One region of the Streptomyces sp. NPDC001401 genome, then DNA from elsewhere that is predicted to be linked to it. Evidence: riboswitches for the same ligand, from Rfam matches in the RefSeq annotation. Region 1 holds a riboswitch; each other region holds the start of a gene.
The links. Region 1 has a riboswitch for cyclic di-AMP ahead of ACFY10_RS49295 (M23 family metallopeptidase). Riboswitches for the same ligand answer to the same signal wherever they lie in the genome.

Region 1 (7,288 bases):
CGATCGTCGCCAACAGCTTCGCCACGAAGTGGATAGCGACGGCGACCGCGGACCCGTCCAGCGCGGACACCCTCGGTGCGACCGTCATAGCGCCCATAGTCGAGGAGTCCTCGAAGGCGGCCGCCGTGCTGCTCGTCTTCCTGTTCCGCAGACGGGACTTCACCGGGATCGTCGACGGGGTGGTGATAGCCGGCGTCACCGCGACCGGCTTCGCGTTCACCGAGAACATCCTCTACCTGGGCACCGCCTTCGGCACCGACCAGTTGACCGGCGACCGTGGCATCGCCTCCGTCACCGCGGCGACGTTCTTCGTGCGCATCATCATGTCCCCGTTCGCGCACCCGCTGTTCACCGTCCTGACCGGCATCGGCTTCGGCATCGCCGCGCTCTCCGCGGAGCGCCAGCATCTGCGGCGCGTCCTGGTCCCGCTGTCCGGACTGCTGCTCGCGATGAGCATGCACGCGATCTGGAACGGCTCCTCGACCTTCGGCGAGTACGGGTTCTTCGCCGTGTACGCCGTCTTCATGCTCCCCGCGTTCGGCCTGCTGACCTGGCTGGTCATCTGGACCCGCCAGCGCGAACTGCGCACCGTGCGCGAGGAACTGCCCGCCTACGCCGTCGCGGGCTGGCTCACCCCCGCCGAGCCCTACGCCCTCGGCTCGATGCGGGCGCGCCGGCTGGCCCGCCAGTACGCCGCCCACCACCTCGGCAAGCCCGCCGCCCGGGCGGTCGCCCAGTACGAGGCGTATGCGACCTCCCTGGCCTTCCTGCGGCACCGCGGGCGCCGCGGCCGCGCCGGCGCCGACTTCGTCGTAAGGGAACGGGAGTTGCTGCACGAGCTGTGGCGGCGCCGGGAGGTGGCGCGCCCGGCTTTGGACCACGCGGCGCGGGTCACGGCGCCTCCGGTGCCGGTGGCAGCGCCGCCCTGGCCGGTGTACGGGGTGTACGGGTACCCGACGGCGCCGAATCCCGCGTACAACCCGTACCAGTCGTAGCACCTGCCCGCACCAGTCGTAGGACCTGAGGGGGTCAGGCCGACGCTTCCGTCAGGTGCGCGACCTCGGCCTCGGTGAGCGTCAGTTCGCCCACCGCCAGCAGCGCCGGCAGCTGCTCCGGCGTCCGCGCGGACGCGATCGGGGCGGCGATCGTCGGCTGGGCCGCGAGCCAGGCCAGGGCGACCGTGGGGACCTGGGCGTCGTGAGCCTGGGCGATCTCGTCGAGGGCGGTCAGGACCCGCTGCCCCCGCTCGGACTCCAGGTGCTTGGCGGCGCCGCCCGCCCGCGGGCTGTCGACCTTCGTACCGGGCCGGTACTTGCCGGTGAGGAAGCCGGAGGCGAGGGCGTAGTACGGGACGGCGGCCAGGCCGTAGTGCGCGGCCAGGTCCTGCAGCTCGCCCTCGTAGGTGTCGCGCGAGACGAGGTTGTAGTGGGGCTGCAGGGCCACGTACTTGGCCAGGCCCTCGCGGTCGGAGAACTCCAGGGACGCACGGAGCCGGTCGGGCGAGATGTTGGACGCGGCGATGTGCCGCACCTTGCCCGCCTTCACCAGCTCGTCGAGCGCGCCGATGATCTCCTCGACCGGCACCTCGGGCCTGTCGAAGTGGGTGTAGTAGAGATCGATGTGGTCGGTGTCGAGGCGGCGCAGGGAGGCCTCGGCCGCGGCCTTGATGTTGGCGGCGGACAAGCCCTGGAACTCGGGATGCTGGCTGACCTTGGTCGCGATCACCACGTCGTCGCGGTTGCCGCGCGCCCTGACCCACTTGCCGATGATCGTCTCGGACTCGCCGCCCTTGTTGCCGTCGGCCCACGCCGAGTAGGTGTCGGCGGTGTCGACGAAGTTGCCGCCCGCGGCCGCATAGGCGTCGAGCACCGCGAAGGACGTGGCCTCGTCCGCGGTCCAGCCGAAGACGTTGCCGCCGAGGGAGAGCGGGAAGACCTCGAGGCCGGAGGAGCCGAGCTTGCGAAGAGAAGTCATGTACTACGTCAACGGGCGTGCCAGAACAGTCCATTCCGGCACGCCCGCAAAGATCACGTAAATGACACAGGCTCTCAGGGGTTGAGGCCCTTGCTGCGCAGCCACGGCGCCGGGTCGATGCCGGTGGCCTGGCCGTCCGGGTGGACCTCGAGGTGCAGGTGCGGCCCGGTCACGTTGCCCGTGGCGCCCACGCGGCCGATGACGTCGCCGGTGCTGACCTTCTGGCCGACGCTGACGCTGATCGACGACTGGTGGCAGAACCACAGCTCGGTGCCGTCGTCGAGGGTGAGGATCGTGCGGTAGCCGTACGAACCCGCCCAGCCGGCCTCGGTGATCGTCCCGCTGTGGATGGCCTTGATGAGCGTGCCCGTGGGGGCGGCGAAGTCGAGGCCCGTGTGGTAGCCGGAGGACCACATGGAGCCGGCCTGTCCGAAGGTGCCGGTGATCGTGTACGACACGACCGGCAGCGTGAACTGCTTGGCCAGCTCGGCGAGCTTCGCGGCCTCGGCCGCCTTCTTGGCCGCCGCCTCCGCCTTCTCCTTCGCGGCGGCGGCCTTGGCCGCGGCCTCCTGCTCGGCCTTGGCGGCGGCGGCGTCGGTCTGCTTGGCGAGGGCCGCCTCGGTGGCCGCCTGGCTCTTGCTGTCGATCTGGACCTGCTGCGACTCGGCCTGCGCCATGATCCGGTCGCGCAGCGCCTCACCGGCGCCCTTGGCGCCCTGCGCGGTGACCTCGGAGGTGGCGACGTCGCTGAGCACGGTCGCGGAGCCCTTGGGGGCGTCGGAGGAGCCGTCGAAAACATGGCTCACGGAGCCCAGATCGGGCATGGAGATGGACACCGGCGGCTTGCCGGTGTTGGCGCTGGCCATGCCGCCCGCGCCGACGGCGGCTATGACGCCGACGCCCAGGACCGTGGAGCTGCGGGCGAGTCCCCCGCCGCGCTGCTTGCCGACGCGGTGCCGGCCGCGTACCGGGCGGAGGGAGTCCTCGGTGGGGTTCCACTCCTCCCACGGGCCCTCGTCGGTGCGGGGGCCGGCGAAGCCGAAGGGCTCGGTGCTCGGCACGAACGGGGCTGCCGGGGCAGGCGGGTTGGACGCCACGTGGGCGTGCTCCTTTCCTTCCTTCTCGCCTACCGGGTTAGCTGACGGGTTCGGAGCAGGAAGGTCTCCTACGCGCGTATACCTGCCGTGGGTCCACGGCGGTATCCGCGCGATTCACCCCAGGGTGGTGGTTCCCCGGTTCCCTTGCGGGATTCGGCGCGTGCGCACGGAGCCGCCTCTTGTGACGGCTGGGACGACCGCGCTGCGTTATCGAACGTTAATAGACCCGGGGTGCCGATTCCAAGGCGTTCCCCTTGATCATTAACCTTTCTGACCTGGACAGACGGCGCATGAACGGCGAAAAACGGGCGAGTTGACCGCGCCTCAGGAATCCCACAGGTGTTGACGGTATGTCAGTTGTTATGCGGAGGGCGGTCGACCGATCACACCCGGTCACATCCGGCCCCAACTGCTCAGGGCCGTCTTACGGCGAGCAGCGCCATGTCGTCCGTCGTGGCCTCCCCGGCGTGCCGGCGCACCTCATGCGCGAGGGCGGCGAGCAGCGCGGAGGGGTCGTGGAAGACCCGGCCGGCGAGCCGGTCGGCGGGGTCGAAGAAGATCCCCTGCTCGTCCCGTGCCTCGGACAGCCCGTCGGTGTAGAGCAGCAGCGTGGTCCCGCTCCGGAACTCCGTCTCCTCCGCGCGGTCGGGCCAGCTCCCGAAGTCGCCCATGCCGAGCGGCAGGGCGGGCTCACGGGCGTACAGGGTTTGCACGGTGCCGTCCGGGCGCAGCAGCAGCGGGGGCGGGTGGCCGCGGGTGACGATGCGTACGACGCCGTCGCCGTGCGGGAGTTCGGCCAGCACGGCGGTCGCGAACCCCTCGAACAACTCGATGCCCGCGCGCCGCACTGCCTCGCGCTCCAGCGCCCGGTCCAGCCGCTGAGCGACCGCCTCCAGGCTGGCCTCCTGCTCGGCGGCCTCCCGGAACGCCCCGATGACGACGGCCACGGCGGCCACCGCCCCCATCCCCTTTCCCCGTACGTCGCCCACGACCAGCCGTACGCCGTGCGGGGTGTCCTGCACGGCGTACAGGTCGCCGCCGATGGACGCGTCCGCCTGCGCCGCCTCGTACCGTGCCGCGATCGCGAACCCCCCGATCCGCTCGGCGGGTTCGGGCAGCACGGCACGCTGGGCGGCCTCGGCGATCTCGCGCTGCGAGGCGAGCTCCTCGCGGCTGCGGCGGACGAGGACGTTGATGAGGACGGCCAGGACGGCGACCGTCAGCACGGTCGCGAGCTCCGTGACCGCGGCGACGTCGAAGGCGATGTCGAGCTGGACGTGGATGGCAAGGACGACAAGACCGGACGCGAGACCGGTGAGGATCGTGCCGCGCCGCGAGTACAGCGGGGCGGCGATCAGGGGCGCGGCGGTGAAGAGGGGGGCCGCGGTGAACTCCGACGGGGTGAGGTAGTCGTAGAACGCCCCGACGACGAGCAGCAGCCCCGGAAGCATGCGCACGAAGGTGCGCGCGTACGAGATCGGCCCCTCCTGCTCCACACACCCAGATTTGCCCCGGCCGGGGCAAGGGGCGAGCCGTGAAGGCCGATCGGGGGAAACACTCAGGGCCGGAGTCCAGTGACTGGACTCCGGCCCTGAGCCTTGAGTAGCGGGGACAGGATTTGAACCTGCGACCTCTGGGTTATGAGCCCAGCGAGCTACCGAGCTGCTCCACCCCGCGTCGGTGTGACACCAGCATACGCCATCCGCGGGACCACCAGCACCAAGGTTTACGTCCGCCCCCGTTCACCTGTGTTTTCCGGGGTCCGCAAGGCCTGACGTCAGGCGGCCGGGTTGTCCGCGTGGGTGAGGGTCTCCCAGGAGACGAAGAGGTCGTCGGTGCCGGCCGGGCGGGTCTGCTCGACCAGCTTGTGGGCGGCCGGGACGGGGGTGCCGAGCCGGTTCTCCAGGTGGTTGAGGGCGACCTCCAGGTCGGGTCCCATGTTCCCGACCACCCTGCCGCCGCACAGCCACGACGGGGGCTTCTCCCCCATCTCGAAGCGGGCGTGGAAGTCGAGGGCCGCCTTCAGCCGGTCCTTGACGTCGCTGTACAGATCGACGCCCTGGTGCCAGGCGGTCTCGGCGATGTGCGCGGTGGCGGCGAGGGAGTAGCCGACGTGCTTGAAGTTGCGGCAGGTCTCCTGCGCGATCCCGTCCTCGAACTTCGTCTCCTTGAACCAGTACGTCTCGAGTTTCTGCACGGTGTTGGCGTCGGAGCCGGCCGGGGTGAGCGGCACCTTGCCGTCCTTGCGCAGATAGAAGTAGTCGGGCACCAGGCCGCGGAAGCGCCTGACGGCGGCGTCGAAGGTCTTGTGGTCGTCGGTGAAGACGGCGATCCCGATGGCGGCGTCGTTCATCGCGAGGTCCCAGTTGCCGTTGTAGTCGGGAAGGTCCCTGGTGACCTCGGGCAGGTAGGCGGTGCGCAGCATGGTCGCGAACCGCCGCACGCGCTCGGCGGGCCAGCCGGCGCCCGGTGCGTACCGCACGATCTCCGCGGCCCGCGCCCAGGTCGACCCGGCCCACGAGGACTGCAGCTGGGCGTCCTGCGCCGTGTGCCGCTTCAGCTTCGCCGACCAGGCGTCCATGATCTCCCGGGCCTTGACGGCGTGCTGCCGCTGGCCGGTGACGCTGTACAGAAGGGCCTGTGTGTAGGCGGCGATGGCGTCCTGCCGCTCCTCGAGACAGCCCTGCGCGCCCTTGCCGCCCCAGGGGCAGTTGACGGTCGCGTACGGCTGGGCCACGTACTTGTACGACCCGTACTTGCTGTCCCGCATGTCGTAGAACGCCTGCAGCCAGGGCTGTTTGCCCGCCGTGACGTTCTTGCGTACGGCGTCCAGCTGGGCCTTGCTGACGAGCACACCGGGATGGGTGAACGGTGCACCCGGGGGCAGCGCCCTCGCCATCGTCCGGGTGCCGGGGTCGGTGGTGCCGCAGGAGGCGAGCGCCGTCAGCAGGAGGACGAGGAGAACTGCCGCCGCACGTCTGGGAACTGACCTCACTGGCACTACCTCCGCGATCGCCTCCGGCCGGTCACGGTCAGCGTCGCTCGTGGGGGAGCCGGCCGCAGGATCTGTTGGGCCGATCGGCCGGTGGGCGGTGTGCTCGGCGGCCTCGAAGAGTCACCCCGCCAGATGGCGGTTCGGCGCCTTTGCCCGCTCCTCGTGCTCGGGCAGTACGACCACCTCGACGCCCTGCGCCGCCAGCAGCCCACTCCCGTCGGCCCCCGCCACGAAGGTGTCCGGCTCCCGCCATGCCGTGACCACCCGTCGTACCCCCGCGTCGAGGATCAGCCGTGCGCACGGCTTGGGGCGGGAGGCGCGGTGGGCGCAGGGTTCCAGGCTGCTGTAGACCGTCGCGGACGCCAGCCTCGGGTCGGTCGGGTCCAGCTTGGCCAGGGCCGCCTCCTCGGCGTGGACGACGGGGTCGTCGCCCTCGCGCGAGTGGCCGCGGGCGAGCTCCGTGCCGTCGGCGGCGACGATCACCGCGCCGACGCTGAAGGCCGTGCGGGAGGGCGGGCACTGCGCCGCGAGGTCGCAGGCGAGGGCCAGCCAGTGGTGGTCGGCGGCGGCGGGGAGCGGGCCGGTGCCGGGGGCCGTGGGCTCGTAGCGCATGAGGACCACGTCCTCGATCCGGCGGGTTTCCGTCAGGCGCAGGCGGCCGGCCTGGTAGGCGCCGGGGCCGAAGAGGCGGGGGGCGTCCGGGTCGCCCACGAAGAGGGGGGCCAGGACGAGCTGGAGTTCGTCGGCGAGGCCCTGCTGGAGAAGCTGCGTGTGAATCGTGCCACCGCCCTCGACCATCAGGCGCCGTACGCCGCGTACGTCGTGCAGGTGCTCCAGGAGGCGGCGCCAGTCGAGGTCGGGGCCGAGCGGGACGACGTCGGCGGCGAGGCCGAGGGCGAGGGCCCGTTCGGCGCCCTTGTCGGTCGTACAGACGATCTTCTCGCCGCCCGTGTGCCAGAACTTGGCGTCCGGGTCCAGGTCGCCCGAGCCGCTGACCGTGACCTTGAGGGGGTACTCCGGCTTTCCGGCGGCCACCCGGGCGGCGCGGCGGTCGGGCGAGTTGACCAGCAGGCGCGGGTTGTCGGCGCGGATCGTGCCGGCGCCGATCAGGATCGCGTCGACGGAGGCGCGGACCTCGTCCACCCGGTCGAAGTCCGCCGGGCTGGAGAGCAGCAGGCGCTCGGGGCCGGTGTCGTCGAGGTAGCCGTCGAGGGAGACGGCG
Region 2 (7,288 bases), on a different contig from region 1:
GTCCCAGGCCCTGCGGTCCTGGACGGTCTTCAGGGACCACAGGTCGAGCACGGGACAGCCGTACCGGTCGGCGATGGCCCGGACATGGCCGTTGTAGGTGGCGATCTTGCCGCGCAGGTGCTTGAGCACGGGGACGCCGCGGGTGTCGAAGCCGGTGGTCACCAGGACCGTGCCGGCGACTTCGGTGAGCCGGACCACGGCCCGCTCGAAGCGCTCGGCGACCTCGTCGGGGTCGGTGCCTGGACGGATGATGTCGTTGCCGCCCGCACAGAAGGAGACCAGGTCAGGCGCCAGTTCGACGGCCTGCGGGATCTGGTCCTCGACAATCTGGTCGAGCAGTTTGCCGCGCACGGCGAGGTTGGTGTAGCCGAAGTCGCCTTCGGGTCGCCGGTCCGCGAGGAGCACCGCGAACCGGTCGGCCCAGCCGACGAATGCCCCGTCGGGGCCGGGGTCGCCGACGCCCTCGGTGAAGCTGTCCCCCACCGCGACGTACGACCCGATCACTGATCTGCTGTCACTCTTCGAATCGTCTGTCACATCGGCCATGATTCACCTTCGAATGTGACCTACGCGACCGTAGGAAGGGGTTGACGCGCGGTGAGATAAGCCACTTCTAAAGGGTTCGCCAAGCCCGGAATAACCTTCCCATCAGCGATGTTGACGGGTGAACCGCCAGACCCTGAAGTCGGCGATCCGGAAGTGGCTCCACGTGGTCCGGAAGGCGAAGTACCCACTTGTGTACGGCTCCGGGTCGGTGTAGTCGAAGACGAGCCGCCCGTTGTTCCACCAGCGGACCGTCGAGCCGTCGGAGACGATACGGACGCGGTTGGGTTCGTTCGCGACGAGCAGCGGCTGCGTGTAGTCGTAGACGAGCGGGCGGACCCCGGCCTCGCCGACGTAACGGCGCAGCCGGGTCGTGGTGTTCGTGTTGGCGCCGTAGCCCACGTAGTACGTCTTGAGGTAGTCGTACTCGGCCAGTGCCCCGCCGCGCCGGGTGGCGAAGAGGTCGTCCGGGGAGCGGACGTCGGTGGCGTTCCAGAAGTTGTTGAGGTCGGAGACGCGGTCGTTGACGCCGCCCGCCGCAACGGGCGTGGCGGTGTACTCGAGGACGTACGGCCCTTCGAGCCGCTCCCGGAACCAGACCGTGGCGCCGGCGGGTACGTCCACCTCCAGGATCCCGCGGGAGGCGGCGACGGTCCCGCCCTGCTCCAGTTCGACGACCCACCGGCCAAGACCGTGGCGGAAGTCGTCGCGCGCGATGAGGCGGCCGCGGGGCGAGGCACTGGCGGCCGGTGCGGGGGCGAGGGCGGCCAGGGCGGCGCCGGCGGCCAGGGCGCCGAATGCTCTACGGGTGCTCGTCACGGGAGGCGGCTCCTTCGGGTGGGGTGATCGACGGCGCGACCGGTCGCGGTGGGCGCCGGAGAACTGCGAGCAGACGGTCCGCCACCTTGCGATGGCCCTGGGCGCTGGGATGGACGGTCCCGTTGAGGTCCCCGTCGGTCACGGAGAGCCAGCCGGTCGTGTCGACGAACTCCGTGCGGGGGTCGGCGAGTTCGGCGACGACCGCGGCGATGTCGTCGGCGTGCGTGCCGTTGAACGGGCGCAGCGCGAGGATGCGGGCGTGCGGTGCGGCGGCCCGCAGCCTGGCGAGGTAGGCGCGGTAGGCCGCCCGGAACTCCGCCGCACCGTACGAGGCGTCGTTGGTGCCCTGGTTCACGACGATCGCATCGGCACGGCGGTCCGGGCCGGCCCTGGAGCCCGCGTAGTTCCAGCCGTATGCGTCCGAGGCGGCCGGCACTCCCCCGTTGCCGCTCTGGAGCACTCCCTGCCGCCCGAAGCCGACCTGGGTGAGCGAGGCGTGCAGGGCGTCGGCGACCAGGGTCGGGTAGGCGGTCGTGCCGTCGGCGCAGTCGGAGGTGTTGACGTCGCACAGGGCCATGACGCCTTGAGTGATGGAGTCGCCGTAGAACACCAACTGGGCCGAATGACGGACCCGTTGACCCAGGAACTCCCCTCGAATGCCCCTGACGGCCACGCCCGTCTCCAGCGGCGGCGTCCACCGGTTGACCCGCGAGAAGACGTCCTTGACCGACAACTCGGCGGTGTGCGGACCGCGCCCCGCCGCCGTGATCCCGACGTCGTCGCGGTCGACGGCGAACAGCCGCTTCGGTCCGCCGTCGACCGACACATACACCTGGGCGGGCACGGTCACCGAGGAGACGTCGAACAGGACGTGCACCACGGGGCCAATGAAGCGGAAGCGCAGCCGGGAGCCGGAGTTCACGGTGGTGGCGGCCTCGTCGGTGATGCCCCAGTGCCCCTCGTAGGCGATCCGCCTGTCGTCGGGGCCTACGACGTTCGGCTCTTCGGAGGCGAAGACGGGCTGCCGGGCCTCGCCGAACAGCGCGCCCACGGCCAGCAGCAGAGTCAGCGCCGAGGTCAGGAAGCTACGTCCGCGTCTCACGACGGTGCGTCGGTCGACGCCGGGCACGGGGACCTCCGTAGGCCTTGTCGGACGACGGCGGAGAAAGCGCTTGCATCGCTACGGAGATCACTGTGTCCCAATTCCCCCTCAGTGTCGACACCCCTTCGCCGTCGACACTCCTACGGCGCACGAGTGCACCCGGACACACCGAAGGCCGGACCCGGGGATGGAGGTCCGGCCTTCGGCAGCATGTCAGGCAGGTGGTCGTGGGGGATGTCAGACGACGCCGACGCCCTTCGAGCGGAGGTAGGCGACCGGGTCCACGTCGGAGCCGTAGTCCGGCGTGGTGCGGATCTCGAAGTGCAGGTGCGGGCCGGTCACATTGCCGGTCGCGCCGGAGAGGCCGATCTGCTGGCCCTCGGTCACGGTCTGGCCCGCCGAGACGGAGAGCTGGGACATGTGGCCGTACTGCGCGTAGTAGCCGTCGGCCAGCCTGATGACGACCTGGTTGCCGTACGCGCCGCCCCAGCCGGCGGAGACGACCGTGCCGGCACCGACGGCCTTGAGGGCGGTGCCGGTCGGGACGACGAAGTCGACGCCCGTGTGGTACCCGCTGGACCACATGCTGCCGGCCACGTGGTAGCCGGTGCCGATGGTGGCACCGGTCACCGGGAGCGTGAAGCCGGTGGAGGTGGACTCGGCGGTCCGGGTGGCGGTCGTTTTGTTCGAGGACGAGGACGTCTTCGAGGCGGACGAAGAAGAGGAAGAAGAATGCGACGACTTGGTGGTGCCCGTCGCGGCCTTCCGGCCGATCGTCAGCTTCAGGCCCGGGTGGATCAGCGACGGGTCGTCGCCGACGGCCCGCCGGTTGTCCGAGTAGAGCTTGTGCCAGCCGCCGGAGACATGCTGCTCGTCGGCGATCTTCGAGAGATAGTCGCCGGTCCGCACCGAATAGGTCCGCACACCCGCATTACTGGCGGCGCTCTTCTTCTGGGCCGCCTTCTCGGCGACCGGAAGGGACTGGACGGCCTTTTCCGAAACCGACTGGGAAGCGGACTGAGTTGTGGCGGCATGGGCGCCGGTGGCCCCCATGAGCGGGAGAGCGAGCGCGGCGGAACCGGTTCCGGCGACGGCGATGGAGCGGGTGAAGCGCTGGGGCTTCGGGCGGCGGTGCTTACCCTTCGCGGGCATGACGAATTCCTCTCCGGCGCCTACGAGGTGAGCTGTCGGGTGCGGGCTGGAGATGCCCGGCCGCGCATGCGACGCGGCTTTACCCCTAGCCGTTCCGGAGACCGGAACAGGCGGTTGTACCTGTGGGTCCCCCGCTCCTGCCGTTCACGGGTGAGTTCTGCGGGCACCGGGCGGCGGCAGGATTGGGCGTCCGTCCGGATTGGTGGCGAACGTAAGCGACCAAGACGCAAAGGAACAAGTGACGGTTCCCCGTGAATGCGTTTCTGTTGATCCCTTGAGAGAAAACCCGGTGACCGTGCGTGAATTCCAGGGTGCCTCGCTCACCCAAACGCCCTTGTAAAGCACCCGAATTACGTGAACATGACGCGCCACGCACGGTCACGGATATGACGCTCCTCACGCGCCCTGCCTCAGGAACCCCTATTCCTGAGCGAGTTGGAACGAAGAGGGCTGAAGAATGACCAAAGCACCAATCCAGACAGAAGGCTCAGATGCGCCGTAGCCGGAAAACTGCCGCGTCGAGGTCGCCATGCAACCCGGTGCGCAGTCCGTGATACAGCAATACAGCACCACTGCGAACTTCGCCCGTTTCGAGGCATTCATACGAGCCTGTCGGGTCGAGGCCTCGCAGCCGCAGCGCCGGTACGGGTTCGCCGTGGCTCTGCGCCTGGAGCCAGGCGAGGACGACCGCCTCGTCCCCGCGCACGTACTGCACCGCGCTCAGCCCGCCGCGCGGAGGCCGCAGCCGGTAGAGGTCCCCGCGCTGCACGAGCGGCCGGATCTCCTTGTAGAGCCCCACCCACTCCCCGGCCTCGGCGAGCTCCTCCTCGGTCCACCGGGTGAGGTCCCCGCCGACCCCGAGCACTCCGGCCATGGCGCTCACGAACCGGAAGCGCAGCGAGCTGACCCGCCCGTTGAGCTGGGTGTTCGGACTGTCGGTGACCCAGGCTGCCATCGCGCGCGCGGGATGGATCTGGCTGAAGCCGTGCTGGATGGCGAGCCGGTCGAGCGGGTCGGTGTTGTCGGAGGTCCACACCTGGTCCGTGCGGCTCATGATCCCGAGGTCGATCCGGCCGCCGCCGCCCGAGCAGGATTCGAAGGCGACGCCCGGGTGGGCTGCCCGCAGCCGGTCCAACAGGGAGTAGAGGGCGCGGACATGATCGACCCAGAGGCGCTGCGGGTAGGGCTCGCCGGGCCAGCCCGCGTCGGTGAAGCAGCGGTTGAAGTCCCACTTCACATAGTCGATCGGGGCACTGGAGAGGAGAGCGTCGAGCTGCTCCCAGAGGTACTCCTGGACATCCTCCCGGGCCAGGTTCAGTACGAGCTGGTTACGGAATTCCGTCCGCTTTCGTCCCGGTTGGAACTGCACCCAGTCCGGGTGGGCGCGGTAGAGGTCGCTGTCGGGGTTGACCATCTCGGGCTCGACCCAGATGCCGAATTGCATGCCGAGGGCGTGCACATAGTCCGCGAGAGGCTTGAGGCCGCTCGGGAAGCGGTCCCGGTTGACCGTCCAGTCGCCGAGTCCGGCGCGGTCGCTGGTGCGCTTGCCGAACCAGCCGTCGTCGACCACGAACAGCTCGACGCCGATCGCCGCGGCCCGCCGTGCAAGGGTTCCCTGCTGCTCCTCGGAGATGTCGAACTCCGTGGCCTCCCAGGAGTTGAACAGCACCGGCCGGTCCCGGTCCGCGTCCGGGATGACGTACGCGCGCTGGTAGGCGTGCCAGGCGCGGCTCGCTCCGCCGAAGCCGCCGTCGCTCCACAGACCGGCGAAGACGGGGGTCGTGTACGACTCCCCAGCCTCCAGACGCAGCAGCCCGGAGTCGTCGTAACCGACGCCGCCGGTGATCTGCACGCGCGCGTCCGGGAGTTGCGCCACCGCGATCCGCCAGGAACCCGACCAGCCCAGAGCGCAGCCGTAGACCTCGCCGCGCTCCTCGGTGGCGTCGGTGTCGAGGGCGACCCAGGGCAAGTGCTGGTGTCCGGTGTGGCCGCGGCGGCTGCCGATGATCTTCTCACCGTAGGTGAGAAGCGAGGAGGTAAGCCGGGACTCGGCGGCCCAGCGGCCGTGCAGCTGGGACAGCCGCCACTCCTCGCGCTCGGGCAGCGTCCAGGCGGCGGAGTCGGCCCGCAGCAGCTCCAGGGCGGGCCCCTCGTTGTCGAGGGTCACCCAGCGTTCTACGACGTCGTGCCGCATCCGGTAGTGCAGCGTGATCGCGAGCCCGCCGTCCCGGAAGCCGAGGCGGAGGTGGTCGCCCTCCGCCTCGTACTTCTCGAAGCGCCACTCGGTGCCGCGCCGCTCCTCGGTGCGCACGGACAGGGCGGGCCGTACAAAGCGAGGGCCGCCCTCGACCGGGTACTCCTCGTGTCCGTCGAGCGGGGACTCGAAGGGCCGGTAGTCGGGCAGCGGGCGGACGGCGAGGGCCTCGGCGTCGGCGAGGGCAATCCGGGGGCCCCAGTGCAGGTGCAGCAGCTCGTCGTCCTCGGTGAGGTGGACGGCGTAACTGCTGGCCGGCCCCGAGAGGAGCCACGTACGGCCATTGTCGGCAATCTCGAGCATCGAGCCCCCACACATTCGAACAGGTGCGACCAATCGCCAACATCATCATGGGACGTGAGGCCTGGTCGCAACGCCTGTGGACAACTCATTGCCTCAGGAATCCATGTCGTATCGTCGGGAGAGCGCCCGTCGACGAGCCGCGCCGGACGGGCGGACCGTGAGGAGCCCCCGTGACGCAGCAGATCCCGTCGACCGAACCCGAGCTGGCCGGAGTCCGCAACTTCCGTGACGTGGGTGGGCTTCCGACCGTGGACGGACGGCGGGTGCGGTTCGGGGTGCTGTTCCGCAGCGGCCACCTCGCGCACGCGACCGAGGAGGACGCCGAGTTCCTGTCCTCCCTGGGGCTGCACACGATCTTCGACTTCCGCAACGCGGCGGACCAGAAGCTGGAGGGTCCGGACGTCGAACTGCCGGGCGTGCGCAATGTGAACCTGCCGCTTTCGGACCCGGCGGACGGCGCCGGGTTCTGGAAGATGGTCCGGGACGGCGAGATCGACCAGCTGCGCGAGATCCTCGGCGACGGCAAGGCGGCGAACCGCATGATCGTCTCCTACCGCACGATCATCAAGGAGCGCACCGCCGAGCACGCGCACGTGCTGCGCTCGCTCGCCGACGACAGTGTGCCCGCCCTGATGCACTGCGCGGCAGGCAAGGACCGCGCGGGCCTGTCCATAGCGGTGACACTGCTCGCGCTGGGTGTCGAGCGCGAGGCGATCGTCGCGGACTACCTGGAGTCGAACGCCAAGCACCGCCGCTACAAGGTGCACCGCAGCAGCAGCTCCGCCGCGGCCTACTCCCCCGAGGTGATGGAGCTGCTCAGCCCCCTGTTCGAGGCGCGCGCCGAGTATCTGGCGGCGGCCTTCGAGACGATCGAGGAGACGTGGGGCGACGTCGACACCTACCTGGAGCAGGGTGTGGCGCTCACCCCGGAGCTCCGCGAGCTGCTGCGCGAGCGGCTGCTCGACTGAGCCGGGACCGTCTGTCCCGACGAGTCGGGCCGGCTATTTCGCCCCGATCTCGAACAGCAGGTAGATGAAGGCCGCGAAGAGATGCCCCACCGCGATGTAGATGATCAGGCGCACCCACAGCGCGCGCGGGAACTTCTCCTCCATGTT
Region 3 (7,288 bases), on a different contig from region 1:
AACGGCGGCTCGGAGACGACGGAGCCGTTGACCGCGACGGAGATCCGCAGGTCGTACCCGCCGGGCTCGTCCTGGGCATCGTCCAGATACGGCAGCAGCGCATGGGTCCGCTCCGGCGGCGCCACGCGCGCGTCCTCCAGTGCGTCCAGCGGGGTGATCCACGCCGACACCGACGTGGCGAACGACTTGCCGAGGAACGGGCCGAGCGGGACGTACTCCCAGGCCTGGATGTCGCGCGCGGACCAGTCGTTGAGCAGGCACAGCCCGAACACGTGCTCCCGGAAGTCGCCGAGCGCCACCGGCCGCCCGCGCTCCGAGGGCACGCCCACCACGAAACCGACCTCGGCCTCGATGTCCAGGCGGACGGACGGCCCGAAGACGGGAGCCGCATCGGCCGCAGCCTTGCGCTGCCCGGACGGCCGTACGACGTCCGTGCCCGACACCACGACCGTGCCGGACCGCCCGTGGTAACCGATCGGGAGGTGCTTCCAGTTCGGCGTCAGCGAGTCCGCGGCGTCCGGGCGGAAGATCTGGCCGACGTTCCGTGCGTGGTTCTCGGAGGCGTAGAAGTCGACGTAGTCCGCGACCTCGAACGGAAGGTGGAGCGTCACCGACTCCAGCGGATGCAGGAAGGCCTCGATCGCCTCCTGGTGCGCCGGCACCGTCACCCACGCCGTCAGCGCGCGCCGTACGTCCGACCAGGCGGTGCGGCCCGCGGCCAGGAGCGGGTTCAGCGAGGGCTGCGCGAGCAGGGAGGCATACGGCGAGCCGAGCGCCCGTGCCGCCGCGCCCGCGTCGAGGACATGACCGCCGAGCCGGACGCCGACGGTCCGGTCCGCAGAACCGGCAGGGGAGAAAACGCCGTACGGAAGGTTGTGCGGACCGAAGGGATCGCCCTCGGGGACATCGAAGGGGGGCATGGGTTGCTGCCTCACTCTCACTGTGTCGCGAACCGTCTGTCGTGTGCCATCTGCGCGAACCGTCATATGGCCGCGCCACACGTTACGGCTGAGTTGCCTGCTTGGGCAGTGTCTAAAGAGTTTGCAATGTCCGAATTGGGCTTGTCGGACGTGTCAATTCCGGCTTAGCGTCCTTTGGGGGACACGGACGGGGTGGGTCCGGTCCGTAGGGGGGACGCGTGGGGGGACCCGTGGCCAGCAGCACGAGCAGTGTGCCTTTCCGGGCCGACCGTGAAGTGCCCGGCCTGATCGTCAAGTTCGGCGACTACCCGCTGCACCACGGCGGCGTCGGTGCGATCCGCAGCCTGGGCCGTCTCGGCGTGCCGATGTATGCGATCACGGAGGACCGTTACACACCCGCCGCCGCCTCCCGCTATCTCAAGAAAGCCTTCGTCTGGCCGACCACCGGCACGGAGGACCCCGGCCACCTGGTGGAGGGCCTGCTGCGCATCGGGCGCCGCATCGGCCGCCCCACCGTCCTCGTCCCCACCGACGAGGAGGCAGCCGTCCTGATCGCCGAGCACCAGGAGGAACTCGCCGGCAACTTCCTCTTCCCCCGCGTCGACCCCGCCCTGCCCCGCCGCCTCGCGAGCAAGCAGGGCCTGCACGAACTGTGCGTGGAACACGGCATCCCGAGCCCTACGGCCGCCTTCCCGCAGTCGTACGACGACATCGTCACGTTCGCCGAGAAGGCCTGCTTTCCGGTGGTGGCCAAGAACCGCGAGGCGTTCGTACGGCGCAAACAGCCCGCGGTGAACGGCACGACGCGGATCGGCACCCGAGAAGGTCTGCTCCGGCTCGCCCGCGACTGGGGCGAGCACCCCGGGGTGATCCTCCAGGAATACCTGCCGAGGGAGGAGGCCGAGGACTGGATCGTGCACGCCTACTTCGACCAGGACTCCACCCCGCTCGCCATGTTCACCGGCGTCAAAGTGCGCTCCTGGCCGCCGCACGCGGGCATGACGGCGAACGCGTACGTCGTCGACAACCCGGAACTCGCGGACATCGCCGCGCGTTTCATCAAACAGATCGGCTTCACCGGCATCATCGACCTCGACCTGCGCTTCGACCGGCGCGACGGTCAGTACAAGCTCCTCGACTTCAACCCACGCATGGGCGCCCAGTTCCGGCTCTTCGAGAACGAGTCGGCGGTGGACGTCGTCCGCGCCATGCACCTCGACCTGACCGGCCGCACCGTCCCGGAGGGGGAACAGCGGGCCGGACACCGGTACATCGTGGAGAACATCGACCTGCCCGCCCTGCTCGCCTACCGCCGCAGCGGCTATACGACGCCGCACGCACCGGCGAAGGCGAGCGGGACGGAGCTGGCCTGGCTCGCGGGTGACGACCCGCTGCCGTTCCTCACGATGCTCGCGCGCTTCGTGCGGCCGGGCGCGAAGCACCTGTATCAGCTGTGGCGGACCAACCGCCGTGGCAGCACCACCAGTTCGGGCGGCTAGCCGACCGGTCAGCCGCCCGAGGCGAACCACACGAAGTGACGAAGTAAGCGTCCTGGGGAGGGACTTCGTGAATCAACCGGTTGCAGTCATCGGCGCCGGGCCCTTCGGCCTGTCGACCGCCGCCCATCTTCGAGCACGCGGCCTCCCGGTCCGCGTCTTCGGCGAACCCATGGTCAGCTGGCGCGACCACATGCCCGCCGGAATGCTCCTGAAGTCGACCCCCGCCGCCTCCAGCCTGGACGCGCCGCAGCAGGGTCACACGCTCGCCGACTATTGCGACGCCGCCGGCATCAGGCGGCTGGTGACGGACGAGGACATCATCCCGATCGAGACCTTCATCGCCTACGGCGAGTGGTTCCAGCAGAAGCTGGTGCCCGAGCTGGAGCAGGTGCGGGTGGTGTCGGTGGACCGGCGGGGGGCCGGCGGCTTCGAACTGAAGCTGGACTCGGGCGAGTTGTTCACGGCCCGCGCGGTCGTCGTGGCGACCGGCCTGTCCGGCCTCGCGCACCTGCCGGCCGAGCTGGCCACCGCCGCGGCGGACGGACCCACCCCCACGGGCCCGATCTCCCACAGCTCCCAGCAGCACGACCTCACGCGCTATGCCGGCAAGGACCTGATCGTGGTCGGCGCCGGCCAGTCCGCGCTGGAGACCGCGGCGCTGGCGGCGGAGGCGGGCGCACAGGTGAGGGTGGTGTCCCGCGGCCGCGGCCGGGTCGCCTTCGGCGCACCGCCGTGGAAGCAGCCGAAGCTGCGCCCCGAGTCGCCCTTCGGCCGCGCCTGGTCCCTGTGGGCCCTCAGCTACTACCCGCACCCCTACCGCTACCTGCCGGCCGAGGCCCGCCACTACCTGGTCCGCCGCGTCCTCGGCCCGCTCGGCGCGTGGTGGCTGCGCGACCGTTTCGAGGGGAAGGTGCAGGTCAGCGAGGTCGACCGGATAGTGCGGGCGGACGCGGCCGACGGCAGCCCGAAGCTGACGGTCCGCACGCTCGCGGGCCGTACCCAGGACCTGTCCGCGGACCACGTCATCGCGGCCACCGGATACCGGGTGGACATCGCGGCGATGGACTTCCTCGGCCACGAACTGCGTACGCGTCTGGCGGTGAGCCGCGGCACACCCAAACTGGGCGCGGGATACGTCTCGTCGGTCCCCGGCCTGTACTTCACGGGCCTGCCGGCCGCGGCGTCGTACGGCCCGGTGATGCGCTTCGTGTGCGGCACGGAGTTCGCCTCTCCGAGGCTGGCCGAACACCTGGCGGCAGCGCACGGGTAGGCCGAGCCGGCGGGCCCCTGCCTGGTGATGAAGAGCCCACAAGGATAAGGGAGTTGAGCAAGGGGCGGTGGTGCACTCCGCCGTCGTCCGGTTCGCGATGAGTCGGTGGGGCGTCGTGTCCGTATTCTCTGATCATGGCTGCACCCACCGCATATGCGCTCATCGCCACCGACCTGGACGGCACGCTGCTCCGAGGCGACGACACGCTCTCCGACCGCTCCCTCGCCGCGCTCGCGCGGGCGGCCGGGGCCGGCGCCCGGCACCTGGTCGTCACGGGCCGGCCGGCCCCCAGGGTGCGGCCGCTCCTCGACCAACTGGGCAGCAGGGGGCTCGCGGTGTGCGGACAGGGCGCGCAGGTGTACGACGTCGGCGCGGACCGTCTGCTGTGGTCCGTCACGCTGGACCGGGAGCTGGCCGAGACCGCCCTCGGCAAGATCGAGGCCGAGGTGGGTCAGGTGTACGCGGCTGTCGACCAGGACGGCGTGGAGGGGCTCACGCTCATCGAACCGGGCTACCTCATGCCGCATCCGACGCTGCCGGCCGTACGGGTCGACCGGCGCGACGACCTGTGGTGCGAACCGATCAGCAAGGTGCTGCTGCGCCATCCCGACCTGTCCGACGACGAGTTGGCGGCGACGGCGCGCTCGGTGGTCGGTTCGCTGGCCACCGTCACCATGTCGGGTCCGGGGACCGTCGAACTCCAGCCATGCGGCATCACCAAGGCGACGGGCCTCGCACTGGCCGCCGCACATCTGGGACTTGGTCCGGAGCGGACGATCGCGTTCGGCGACATGCCCAACGACATCCCCATGTTCGACTGGGCCGCCCACGGCGTCGCCATGGCCAACGCCCACCCCGAACTCAAGGCGGTGGCTGACGAGATCACCCTGTCGAACGAGGACGACGGCATCGCCGTCGTCCTCGAGAGACTGTTCCTCGGCCTCGAGGACCTGGAGGACCTCGAGGACATCGAGGGGCTCAAGGGCCTCAAGGGCCTTGAGGAGCTCAGGGAACTGGAAGAGCTCGAGGAACTGGGGGAGTTCGAGGAGCTCTAGTAGGCGCCGTACACGTTGTCGATCGACCCGTACCGCGCGGCGGCGTACTTGCAGGCGGCCGTGATGTTCGCGACGGGGTCGTAGGGGTTGAGCTGCGTGCCGGGCACGTGGTACGCGAGGAACGTCGGGTCGATGACCTGCAGCAGCCCCTTTGACGGGGTGCCGGCGGCCGCGTTCGAGTCCCAGTTGTTGATGGCGGCCGGGTCGCCCGAGGACTCCCGCATGATGTTGCGGTAAATGCCGTTGTACGTCCCGGGGATTCCGTTTTGCGACATGACCTGGAGGGCGGCCCGGATCCAGCCGTCGAGGTTGTCGGTGTAGCCCATCGACTTCGCGGTGACCAGGGTCGGGGTGGCCGCGGACGCGCTGGTCGCCCCGATGAGCGGGAGGGCGAGAACGGCGGCGCCCGTACCGGCGACGGCGAGCTTGCGGGCGAGGCGGGCGTTTCTGGGGCGACGGTGCTGACCTGTTGCAGGCATGGCGGATTCCTCTCCGGCGCCTGCGAGGTGAGCTGTCGGGTTCGGGCGGGGAGATGCCCGGCCGCGCAGCCGTACGGCAACGCGGCTTCACCCCTAGTCGGTCCGGGCGATGCCCGGTCCGGCGACTTACCTGGTTCCCCCGCTCCTGCCGTGCGAGTGCGTTCGTCGATGGGTCGTGCCGGGGCGGCGGCAGGATTCGGCGTCCGCCCGACAGGCCGGGAACGTATGCGAGAGCACATGCCCGGAACAAGTGCCGGGTTCACTGATCATGCCTATTGACCTTGGTCTGAGGCTTATGGGGCACTTGATCCTTTGCGGTTGCCAAGCCTCAACTGGCGTGCGGGGGAAGGGGAAGCGGCAGGCGTCGGGCCGTCGCCGGCCGACCCTGCCGTGTGAGTCAAGTCACCGACATCCGCAAGAGTGGCAAATAGGGCAATGGTCCCAACTGGTGGTCAACCAGCCGACCGTGGAATTCGCTTCACCCAGGTCCGATGGAAGACCGCCTCTCCACCTTCGGTGCAGATCACCTCATTGGAGGCGAAAAAGGACTCCTCGTCGCAGGTGATTTCCGAGCGGGCGCGGATCGTCGTGTCCCAGGCCAGATCGGGGCGGTGCAGACGGATCGACCAGTCCGAGCGGGTGCGGGCCGACAGGGGGTCGGTCTCCTGGATCGTGTACGTCTCCAGCGCGTCCTCGGTGAACTCCAGACCGTCGGGATACACGCGCGTGCCGCCGTAGCGCGGGTCGACCTCCAGGCGCCACTCGCCCTTGGTCACGTCACGCACCACCAGGCGCTCGGGGCGCGGTTCGTCGAGCGTGATCGGACTCCATCCATCAGCGGCCAGGCCGCGGGCCACGTTCATCGGATCGGACTGCTCCGGCTCCTCGAAGGTGATCGCTCTCTCGTCCAACACGCGTGCGCGTACCGGGAGTTCCAGGAAGCTGCCCGCCGGGTCGATGGTGAAGCCCGCCGCCGAGTCGGGCTGCGGCCAGATCCACGGCCAGTACGCGGAGGAGACGGCAAGGCGGATGCGGTGGCCGGGCGGGAAGGCGTGACCGATGCCGTTCAGCTCGAACTCGACGTCCTCGGTGGCGCCCGGCGTCCATGGGACCGCCTGGTGGCGGCCGTGGCGGGCCGACAGGTTCAGTGCTCCTCGGGTGACCAGGGTTGATGAGCCGTCCAGTGCTATGTCACATACCCTCGCGACGACCTGCCCGCTCGGCGCCCCGCACGTCACCCGCAACCGCACCCGGGGCCGCCCCAGCACCCATGTCTCCTCGCCCACCTCGAACTCGAAGCAGGCTGACCTGGCGTTCTCCTCCCGCTGGTCCGGCGGCAGGTCGGCATCGTTCCCGAACGGGAGGAACCGGCCGGCGTCCACGCCCGTGTGCTGCGGGGAGCGGATGAGCACGGGGGCAGTGGAATGTGACATAGCACTGTCCGCCAAGGCATACGAAACCCCCGTCACCCCGGGCGACGGCCAGGCCGACTCCCCCACCCACCGCCCCGGCAGCGTCTCGTACACCGTGGCCGGCGGATGCGAGTCGCTGATGTACGACCGCAGCAGCGGCTCCCGCATCACCCCGGAGTCGATCCCCTTGAGCCAGTGGTCCCACCAGCGCAGGGTCTCCTGGAGGAACCCGATCGCCGGGCCGGGTGGCAGGCCGCGGTCCGGGTACTGGTGCGACCAGGGGCCGATCAGGCCGCGTACCCGGTCGGCGGGCAGGTGCTCGACGAGCCGGAGCACCGTGTCGCGGTACGGGTCGTGCCAGCCGCCCACGGCGAGGACGGCGGCGTCGATCGCGCCGTAGTCCTCGCAGACGCTGCCCTGCCGCCAGTAGTCGTCCCGCGTCTGGTGTGCGAGCCAGGTGTGGACGAAGGGGTCGACGGCCTCCAGCCGCTCCAGCCACATGTCCCGCCAGGCCTTGCCGACGTACAGCGGGTCCGGCGGCCGGCAGACGAAGGCGAGCATTGTTGCCGCCCAGGCGTGCATGTCCACCGCGAGGACGGAACCTCCCATGTAGTGCACGTCGTTGTCATAGCGGTCGTCCGTAGAGCACACGG
Region 4 (7,288 bases), on a different contig from region 1:
CAGCACCTCGGCGGCGAAGCGGCGGATGCCGCGCTCCCGGGCGACCGCGCCGATGTGTTCGAGGAGGGCGGAGGCGACGCCGCGTCCCTGGTGGGCGTCCTGGACGAGGAAGGCGACCTCGGCCTCGTCGGCCGGAGCTGACGCGGGCATGCCATCAGCGCCGATGCGGTCATAGCGTACGGTGGCGATGAACTCGCCGCCGACAGTGGCCGCGAGTCCCACCCGGTCCACAAAGTCGTGGTGCGTGAAGCGGTGGACGTCCTTGGCGGACAGACGAGGGTAGGGCGCGAAGAAGCGGTAGTACTTCGACTCGTCCGACACCTGCTCGTAGAAGCTGACCAGGCGCTCGGCGTCATCAACGGTGATGGGGCGGATGCGCGCGGTGCCGCCGTCGCGCAGCACCACGTCGGCCTCCCAGTGGGCGGGGTACTCGTGCCGGTCCGGCGAGGTCTGCATGGGCCCCAGAGTACGGCTCGCGTCCGACAACGGCGCGGGGCAGTCTGTGGAGAACACGGCAGTCCGTTGAGAAGTGAACAAGGACGGAAGTCGGGCCGAGGCCGCGGTCCGACTGCCCACCCCGGACGGGACGAAGAACCGCTCCGGAGACGCTTCACGTTGTGGGAAACTGGTCTAGACAACCCTGAGACTCTGAAGGGCAGCATCACATGGCTGAGCGCCGCGTCAACGTCGGCTGGGCCGAGGGCCTCCACGCCCGCCCCGCTTCCATCTTCGTCCGGGCCGCCACGGCCGCAGGTATCCCGGTGACGATCGCCAAGGCCGACGGCAACCCCGTCAACGCGGCCTCCATGCTGGCCGTTCTCGGCCTGGGCGCCCAGGGCGGCGAGGAGATCGTCCTCGCCTCCGAGGCCGAGGGTGCGGACGTCGCCCTCGACCGCCTGGCGAAGCTGGTCTCCGAGGGGCTCGAGGAGCTCCCCGAGACCGTCTGAGCGCCACCCGCACCGAACGGCGGAGCCGCGTCACCTTTTCCGGGTGGCGCGGCTCCGCCGTTTTTCGCCGTACCGCCATTGCGGCTTCGTTCCGACGCCATTACCGCAGGCATAATCAGCACGCCCACCCGGGCATGCGAACGGCGCGCGAGCGGAAATTCCCGGCGCGCCAGAAAAAGAGCAGCGGAAATACTCCTCCGCCGAATATCTCCTCTTTGTATACGGCGCCCGTGTTAATGCCGCAGGCCCGTCATGTTTACGGGATGTTGCGAGTTCCTCACACCGTTTGCCCGCTCCGGGGCGCCGAAGCGCAGCCGGTGCGCCGCGCTCGAGCGCTCGGTGTGCAGCGTCGTGACCGCCCGCGCGCGCTCGCTGTCACCACGGGCCACGGCGTCGACGATCGCGCCGTGCTCCGCCCAGGACTCCACGGGGTTGGCCGGTGCCTCCACGGCGTACATCCAGGCGATCTTGTGCCGCAGCTGGGTCAGCATCGAGGTCAGCGCGGGGCTGCCGGAGGCCTGGGCGAGCGTCTCGTGGAACCAGCCTCCCAGGGAGCGCAGATCCTCGCTGTTGCCCCTCCTGGCCCGCTCCTGGCCCAGTCTGACCAGGCCGCGCAGGACCTTGAGGTGGGCATCGGTGCGCCGCTGGGCGGCCCGGGAGGCGCCGAGCGGCTCCAGGAGCATCCGCATCTCCAGCAGGTCGGCGGCCTCCTGCTCGGTCGGTTCCGCGACGCACGCGCCCGCGTGCCGCCGGGTCACCACGAAGCCCTCGGCCTCCAGGGTGCGCAGCGCCTCGCGGACGGGCACGCGCGAGACGCCGTAGCGGCGCGCGAGGAGTTCCTCGGTGAGCCGGCTGCCGCGCTCGTAGACACCGGCGACGATGTCGTCCCGGATCGCCGTGCACACCGAGTGCGCCGGAATACGCATGACCGACCTCCGACTTAATCCCCGTGAAACGTCGATGATTGACGTGTATCGGTGACTCTATTGCACGGAGCCGGAATTTCCGACGGCGGGCCGGAATCCATGGATATTTTTTGGACAGCAGGGCGACAGAAACGCCAAAAGCCCCGGCCGGGGAGCCGGGGCCTCAGGAGATCTTGCGATCCGTCGTCAGACGTTCACGCCGTGCGAGCGCAGGTAGGCGACGGGGTCGATGTCCGAGCCGTACTCGGGGGTCGTACGGGCCTCGAAGTGCAGGTGCGGTCCGGTGGTGTTGCCGGTCGCGCCCGAGAGGCCTATCTGCTGGCCCGGGGTGACGGTCTGGCCCACCGAGACGCCGATGGACGACAGATGGCCGTACTGGGTGTACGTGCCGTCGTTCATCTTGATCACGATCTGGTTGCCGTAGGCGCCGCCCCAGCCGGTCTCGACGACGGTGCCGGAGCCGACCGCGTGGACGGTCGTGCCGCTCGCGGCGTGGAAGTCGATGCCGGTGTGGCTGCCGGAGGACCACAGGGAGCTGCTGGCCTTGTAGCCCGTCGAGACATACGAGTTGGATATCGGCGCGACGAACATGTTGAGGCGCTTGCGCTCGGCCTCGCGGGCGGCGCGCTCCTTGGCCTCGCGCTCCGCCTTGGCCTTCGCGGCGGCCTTCTCTCGCGCCGCCTCCGCGGCCGCCTTCTTGAGCGCGGCCTCCTCGGCGGCCTGCTTCTGGGCGTCGGCCTGGGCGTCGATCCTGTCGGCGATCGTGTCGCCGATGGTGATGACGGGGGTGAGGCCGGTCTGCTCAGCGGAGGTGTCGGCGGCGAGCGCGGGGGCTGCCAGGGTGCCGATGACGCCGGTGGTGGCGAGGGCCGCGATCCCGGTGGCGCGGGTGGTGTTGCGGTGCATCCGCGTGGGACGGCGGTGCTTCCCGGTGGCGCGCGTGAACGCCATGTAGTGGCTGGTCCTTTCCTTCCCTCTCGCCTACCGGGTTAGCTGACGGGTTCGGAGCAGGAAGGTCTCCTACGGACCCCCTCGCTGCACGCGCGGGCGTCCGATTCACCCCAGGGACTGCGGTGGGTCCCCGGCTCCCCTGGCTCGCGCCGTACGGGGACTCGGCGATGGCTGTCCGGTGCCGCGGATGCGGCGCGGTGCCTGACGGACAGCCCGGACGACGCTAAGCGGGGCCGCTTTCAATCCCCAAACGGATCACGCCTTTTGTAGCGCATGCCACAGGGCAGACAGGCAACCTCTCCCTCAATTCGGACATTAAGGGGCCCTGGTGACTCATCAGTCACCAGGGCCCCTGCGCGCGCGTGCCGCTGACCGAGCCTCTACTCGGCCGTCACGACGCTGACTTCGCCGATCCCGAGGGCTTGGACGGGCTCCTTGATCTCGGCCGCGTCACCGACGAGAACCGTCACCAGACGGTCCACCGGGAAGGCGCTCACGGCCGCCGCGGTGGCCTCCACGGTGCCGGTCGCGGCGAGCTGCTGGTACAGCGTCCCCTGGTAGTCATCCGGCAGGTGCTGCTCGACCTGGTCGGCCAGCGTGCTCGCCACGGCCGCCGCGGTCTCGTACTTGAGCGGCGCCACCCCGACGAGGTTCTGTACGGCGACGTCGCGCTCGGCGTCGGTGAGGCCGCCCTCGGCGAGCGTGCGCAGCACCGTCCACAGGTCCTGCAGCGCCGGGCCGGTGTTCGGGGTGTCGACGGAACCGCTGATCGCGAGCATCGCGGCACCGGAGCCGTCCGGGGCGGACCTGAGGACCTGGCCGAACGCGCGCACACCGTAGGTGTAGCCCTTCTCCTCGCGCAGGACGCGGTCCAGGCGCGAGGTGAGGGTGCCGCCGAGGCAGTACGTGCCGAGCACCTGAGCGGGCCACACGCGGTCGTGCCGGTCGGCGCCGACGCGGCCGATGAGCAGCTGCGTCTGGACGGCTCCGGGACGGTCCACGATGATCACGCGCCCGGTGTCGTCGGCGGTCACCGGCGGCACGGGGCGGGGCTCGGCCGAGGAACCCGTCCAGGCGCCCAGGGTGTCGCCGAGCAGCCCGTCCAGGTCGATGCCGGTGAGGTCGCCGACGACGACGGCGGTGGCCGTGGCGGGCCGGACATGGCGGTCGTAGAAGGCACGTACGGCCGCCGCGTCGATCTTCTCGACCGTCTCCTCGGTGCCCTGGCGCGGGCGCGACATGCGCGAGGTCGCCGGGAACAGCTCCTTGGAGAGCTCCTTGGCGGCGCGGCGCGAGGGGTTGGCCAGCTCGTGCGGGATCTCGTCGAGGCGGTTGCGGACCAGCCGCTCGACCTCGCTGTCGGCGAACGCGGGCGCCCTGAGGGCGTCGGCGAGCAGGCCGAGCGCCTTGGCCAGGCGGGAGGCCGGGACCTCCAGGCTCAGGCGTACGCCCGGGTGGTCGGCGTGCGAGTCGAGGGTGGCGCCGCAGCGCTCCAGCTCGGCGGCGAACTCCTCGGCGGAGTGCTTGTCGGTGCCCTCCGAGAAGGCCCGCGCCATGATCGTGGCGACGCCTTCGAAGCCGGCCGGCTCGGCCTCCAGGGGCGCGTCCAGGAGTACCTCGACGGCGACGACCTGCTGTCCGGGGCGGTGGCAGCGCAGCACGGTCAGGCCGTTGTCGAGCGCGCCGCGCTGCGGGGCCGGGAAGGCCCAGGGCCTGGCCTCGCCCGCCTGGGGCTGCGGGTGGAACTGCATCGTGGCGAGCTCGCTCACTTGGCCGCCTCCTCGTTCTGGTTGGTGGCTTCCACCGTGGCTTCGGACTCGGGGTCTTCGGGGAAGTCCTCGTCCTGGGTGTGCTCCGCGGACTCGGCCGAGAGCGGCTCGTAGACGAGCACCGCGCGGTTGTCGGGCCGCAGGCGGGCCTTGGCGACCTCCTTGACCTCCTCGGCCGTCACCTCCAGGACGCGCTGGACGGCGGTGAGGGCGAGCTGCGGGTCGCCGAACAGGACGGCGAACCGGCACAGTTCGTCGGCGCGGCCCGCGACCGTGCCGAGCCGGTCCAGCCACTCGCGCTCCAACTGGGCCTGGGCGCGCTCCATTTCCTCGGCCGTGGGGCCCTCCGCGGCGAACCGGGCGAGCTCCTCGTCGATGGCGGTCTCGATGACCGGCACCTCGACGTCACCGGAGGTCTTCACGTCCAGCCAGCCCAGGGAGGGCGCTCCGGCGAGGCGCAGCAGGCCGAATCCGGCCGCGACGGCCGTACGGTCGCGCCGTACAAGCCGGTTGTAGAGGCGGGAGGACTCGCCGCCGCCGAGGACGGTGAGCGCCAGGTCGGCGGCGTCCGCCTCGCGCGTGCCGTCGTGCGGCAGCCGGTATGCCGCCATCAGGGCGCGCGCCGGGACCTCCTCCTCGATGACCTCGCGCAGCTGCTCACCGATGATCTCGGGCAGCGAGCCGTCGCGGGGCGCCGGCTTCCCGTCGTGCGCGGCGATGGACCCGAAGTACTTCTCGATCCAGGCGAGCGTCTGCTCCGGGTCGATGTCGCCGACCACCGAAAGGACGGCGTTGCCCGGCGCGTAGTACGTGCGGAAGAACGTGCGCGCGTCCTCCAGGGTCGCCGCGTCCAGGTCGGCCATCGAGCCGATCGGCGTGTGGTGGTAGGGGTGGCCCTCCGGGTAGGCGAGGGCGGTCAGCCGCTCGAACGCCGTGCCGTACGGCACGTTGTCGTAGCGCTGCCTGCGCTCGTTCTTGACGACGTCCCGCTGGTTCTCCATGGACTCGTCGTCGAGGGCGGCGAGCAGGGAGCCCATGCGGTCGGCCTCCAGCCAGAGAGCGAGCTCCAACTGGTGGGCGGGCATGGTCTCGAAGTAGTTGGTGCGCTCGAAGCTGGTGGTGCCGTTGAGCGAGCCGCCGGCCCCCTGGACCAGCTCGAAGTGCCCGTTGCCCTTGACCTGCCCGGAGCCCTGGAACATCAGGTGCTCGAAAAGGTGAGCCAGGCCGGTACGTCCCTTGACTTCGTGGCGCGAGCCGACGTCGTACCAGAGGCACACCGCCGCGACCGGGGTCAGGTGATCCTCGGAGAGCACCACGCGCAGGCCGTTGGCCAGGCGGTGCTCGGTCGCTGTCAGGCCCCCGGTGCCTGCCTGGTCTGTGGCCGTGTGACCCATGGGCATGTACGTCCCTTCGATCGCGGATGCGGTGGTTGAAACCGCGGTTTTCCTGCCGGTCCTGCCACTGTATGCAAGCGTGCAGATCATCGGCGAAGTTCCCGGACGACGTACGCCCACAGCGGATCGCGTAGCCTGCGTCCACGCCTGGCGGGAGGGCCGACGTCAGGTCCTCGTCCGCGTTGTCAGTGCCACGGTCCACAATGGTCCGCGTCAGATATCGTTCACGCTTGAGCAAGGAGCCGGCAGCGATGGCCCGCCGCACCACGAAGACCCCGCCGCCCGACGACTCGTACGAGGAGAAGATCCTCGACATCGACGTCGTCGACGAGATGCAGGGCTCCTTCCTCGAGTACGCGTACTCGGTCATCTACTCCCGAGCCCTGCCCGACGCCCGGGACGGCCTCAAGCCGGTGCACCGGCGCATCGTCTACCAGATGAACGAGATGGGGCTGCGCCCCGACCGCGGCTATGTGAAGTGCGCGCGCGTGGTCGGCGAGGTCATGGGCAAGCTGCACCCGCACGGCGACGCGTCGATCTACGACGCCCTGGTGCGCATGGCCCAGCCCTTCTCGATGCGCGTGCCTTTGGTCGACGGCCACGGCAACTTCGGCTCGCTGGGCAACGACGACCCGCCGGCCGCCATGCGGTACACCGAGTGCCGCCAGGCCCAGGCGACGAGCCTGATGACGGAGTCGATCGACGAGGACACGGTCGACTTCACACCCAACTACGACGGCCAGGAGCAGGAGCCTGTCGCCCTGCCGGCCGCCTTCCCGAACCTGCTGGTGAACGGCTCGTCGGGCATCGCGGTCGGCATGGCGACGAACATGCCGCCGCACAACCTCGCCGAGGTCATCTCGGCCGCCCGGCACCTGATCCGCTACCCGGGCGCGGACCTCGACACCCTGATGAAGCACGTCCCCGGCCCCGACCTGCCCACCGGCGGCCGCATCGTCGGCCTCGCCGGCATCCGGGACGCGTACGAGACGGGCCGCGGCACCTTCAAGATCCGTGCCACGGTCGAGATCGAGACCGTCACCGCCCGCCGCAAGGGCCTCGTCGTCACCGAACTGCCCTTCACGGTCGGTCCGGAGAAGGTCATCGCCAAGATCAAGGACCTGGTCGGCTCCAAGAAGATCCAGGGCATCGCCGACGTCAAGGACCTCACCGACCGCGCGCACGGCCTGCGCCTGGTCATCGAGATCAAGAACGGCTTCGTGCCGGAAGCCGTCCTGGAGCAGCTGTACAAGCTGACGCCGATGGAGGAGTCCTTCGGCATCAACAACGTCGCGCTGGTG

Region 2: it holds a riboswitch for cyclic di-AMP, as region 1 does, so the genes downstream of both, ACFY10_RS12670 (peptidoglycan DD-metalloendopeptidase family protein) here and ACFY10_RS49295 (M23 family metallopeptidase) in region 1, are expected to answer to the same signal.
Region 3: it holds a riboswitch for cyclic di-AMP, as region 1 does, so the genes downstream of both, ACFY10_RS38530 (transglycosylase SLT domain-containing protein) here and ACFY10_RS49295 (M23 family metallopeptidase) in region 1, are expected to answer to the same signal.
Region 4: it holds a riboswitch for cyclic di-AMP, as region 1 does, so the genes downstream of both, ACFY10_RS08585 (M23 family metallopeptidase) here and ACFY10_RS49295 (M23 family metallopeptidase) in region 1, are expected to answer to the same signal.

Annotation. Positions count from the first base shown of each region.
Region 1 covers NZ_JBIAWI010000025.1:119,202-126,489, reverse strand. Annotated here, with positions in the region: gene ACFY10_RS49305 (PrsW family intramembrane metalloprotease) at 1-995, shown strand, start outside; gene ACFY10_RS49300 (aldo/keto reductase) at 1,030-1,974, opposite strand; gene ACFY10_RS49295 (M23 family metallopeptidase) at 2,049-3,071, opposite strand; cyclic di-AMP (ydaO/yuaA leader) riboswitch at 3,083-3,240, opposite strand; gene ACFY10_RS49290 (PP2C family protein-serine/threonine phosphatase) at 3,485-4,567, opposite strand; tRNA gene ACFY10_RS49285 (tRNA-Met) at 4,675-4,748, opposite strand; gene ACFY10_RS49280 (alginate lyase family protein) at 4,849-6,072, opposite strand; gene ACFY10_RS49275 (dihydrofolate reductase family protein) at 6,187-7,288, opposite strand, start outside.
Region 2 covers NZ_JBIAWI010000003.1:142,994-150,281, forward strand. Annotated here, with positions in the region: gene ACFY10_RS12655 (SGNH/GDSL hydrolase family protein) at 1-504, opposite strand, end outside; gene ACFY10_RS12660 (DUF6250 domain-containing protein) at 649-1,362, opposite strand; gene ACFY10_RS12665 (GDSL-type esterase/lipase family protein) at 1,346-2,491, opposite strand; gene ACFY10_RS12670 (peptidoglycan DD-metalloendopeptidase family protein) at 2,702-3,616, opposite strand; cyclic di-AMP (ydaO/yuaA leader) riboswitch at 3,621-3,779, opposite strand; gene ACFY10_RS12675 (alpha-galactosidase) at 4,104-6,173, opposite strand; gene ACFY10_RS12680 (tyrosine-protein phosphatase) at 6,344-7,141, shown strand; gene ACFY10_RS12685 (DUF6126 family protein) at 7,175-7,288, opposite strand, start outside.
Region 3 covers NZ_JBIAWI010000015.1:176,252-183,539, forward strand. Annotated here, with positions in the region: gene fahA (fumarylacetoacetase) at 1-920, opposite strand, end outside; gene ACFY10_RS38515 (ATP-grasp domain-containing protein) at 1,151-2,419, shown strand; gene ACFY10_RS38520 (FAD-dependent oxidoreductase) at 2,487-3,689, shown strand; gene ACFY10_RS38525 (HAD family hydrolase) at 3,824-4,744, shown strand; gene ACFY10_RS38530 (transglycosylase SLT domain-containing protein) at 4,741-5,223, opposite strand; cyclic di-AMP (ydaO/yuaA leader) riboswitch at 5,228-5,394, opposite strand; gene ACFY10_RS38535 (CocE/NonD family hydrolase) at 5,676-7,288, opposite strand, start outside.
Region 4 covers NZ_JBIAWI010000002.1:191,091-198,378, reverse strand. Annotated here, with positions in the region: gene ACFY10_RS08600 (GNAT family N-acetyltransferase) at 1-456, opposite strand, end outside; gene ACFY10_RS08595 (HPr family phosphocarrier protein) at 666-947, shown strand; gene ACFY10_RS08590 (GntR family transcriptional regulator) at 1,181-1,873, opposite strand; gene ACFY10_RS08585 (M23 family metallopeptidase) at 2,060-2,824, opposite strand; cyclic di-AMP (ydaO/yuaA leader) riboswitch at 2,837-3,001, opposite strand; gene ACFY10_RS08580 (M16 family metallopeptidase) at 3,205-4,593, opposite strand; gene ACFY10_RS08575 (M16 family metallopeptidase) at 4,590-5,993, opposite strand; gene ACFY10_RS08570 (DNA topoisomerase (ATP-hydrolyzing) subunit A) at 6,239-7,288, shown strand, end outside.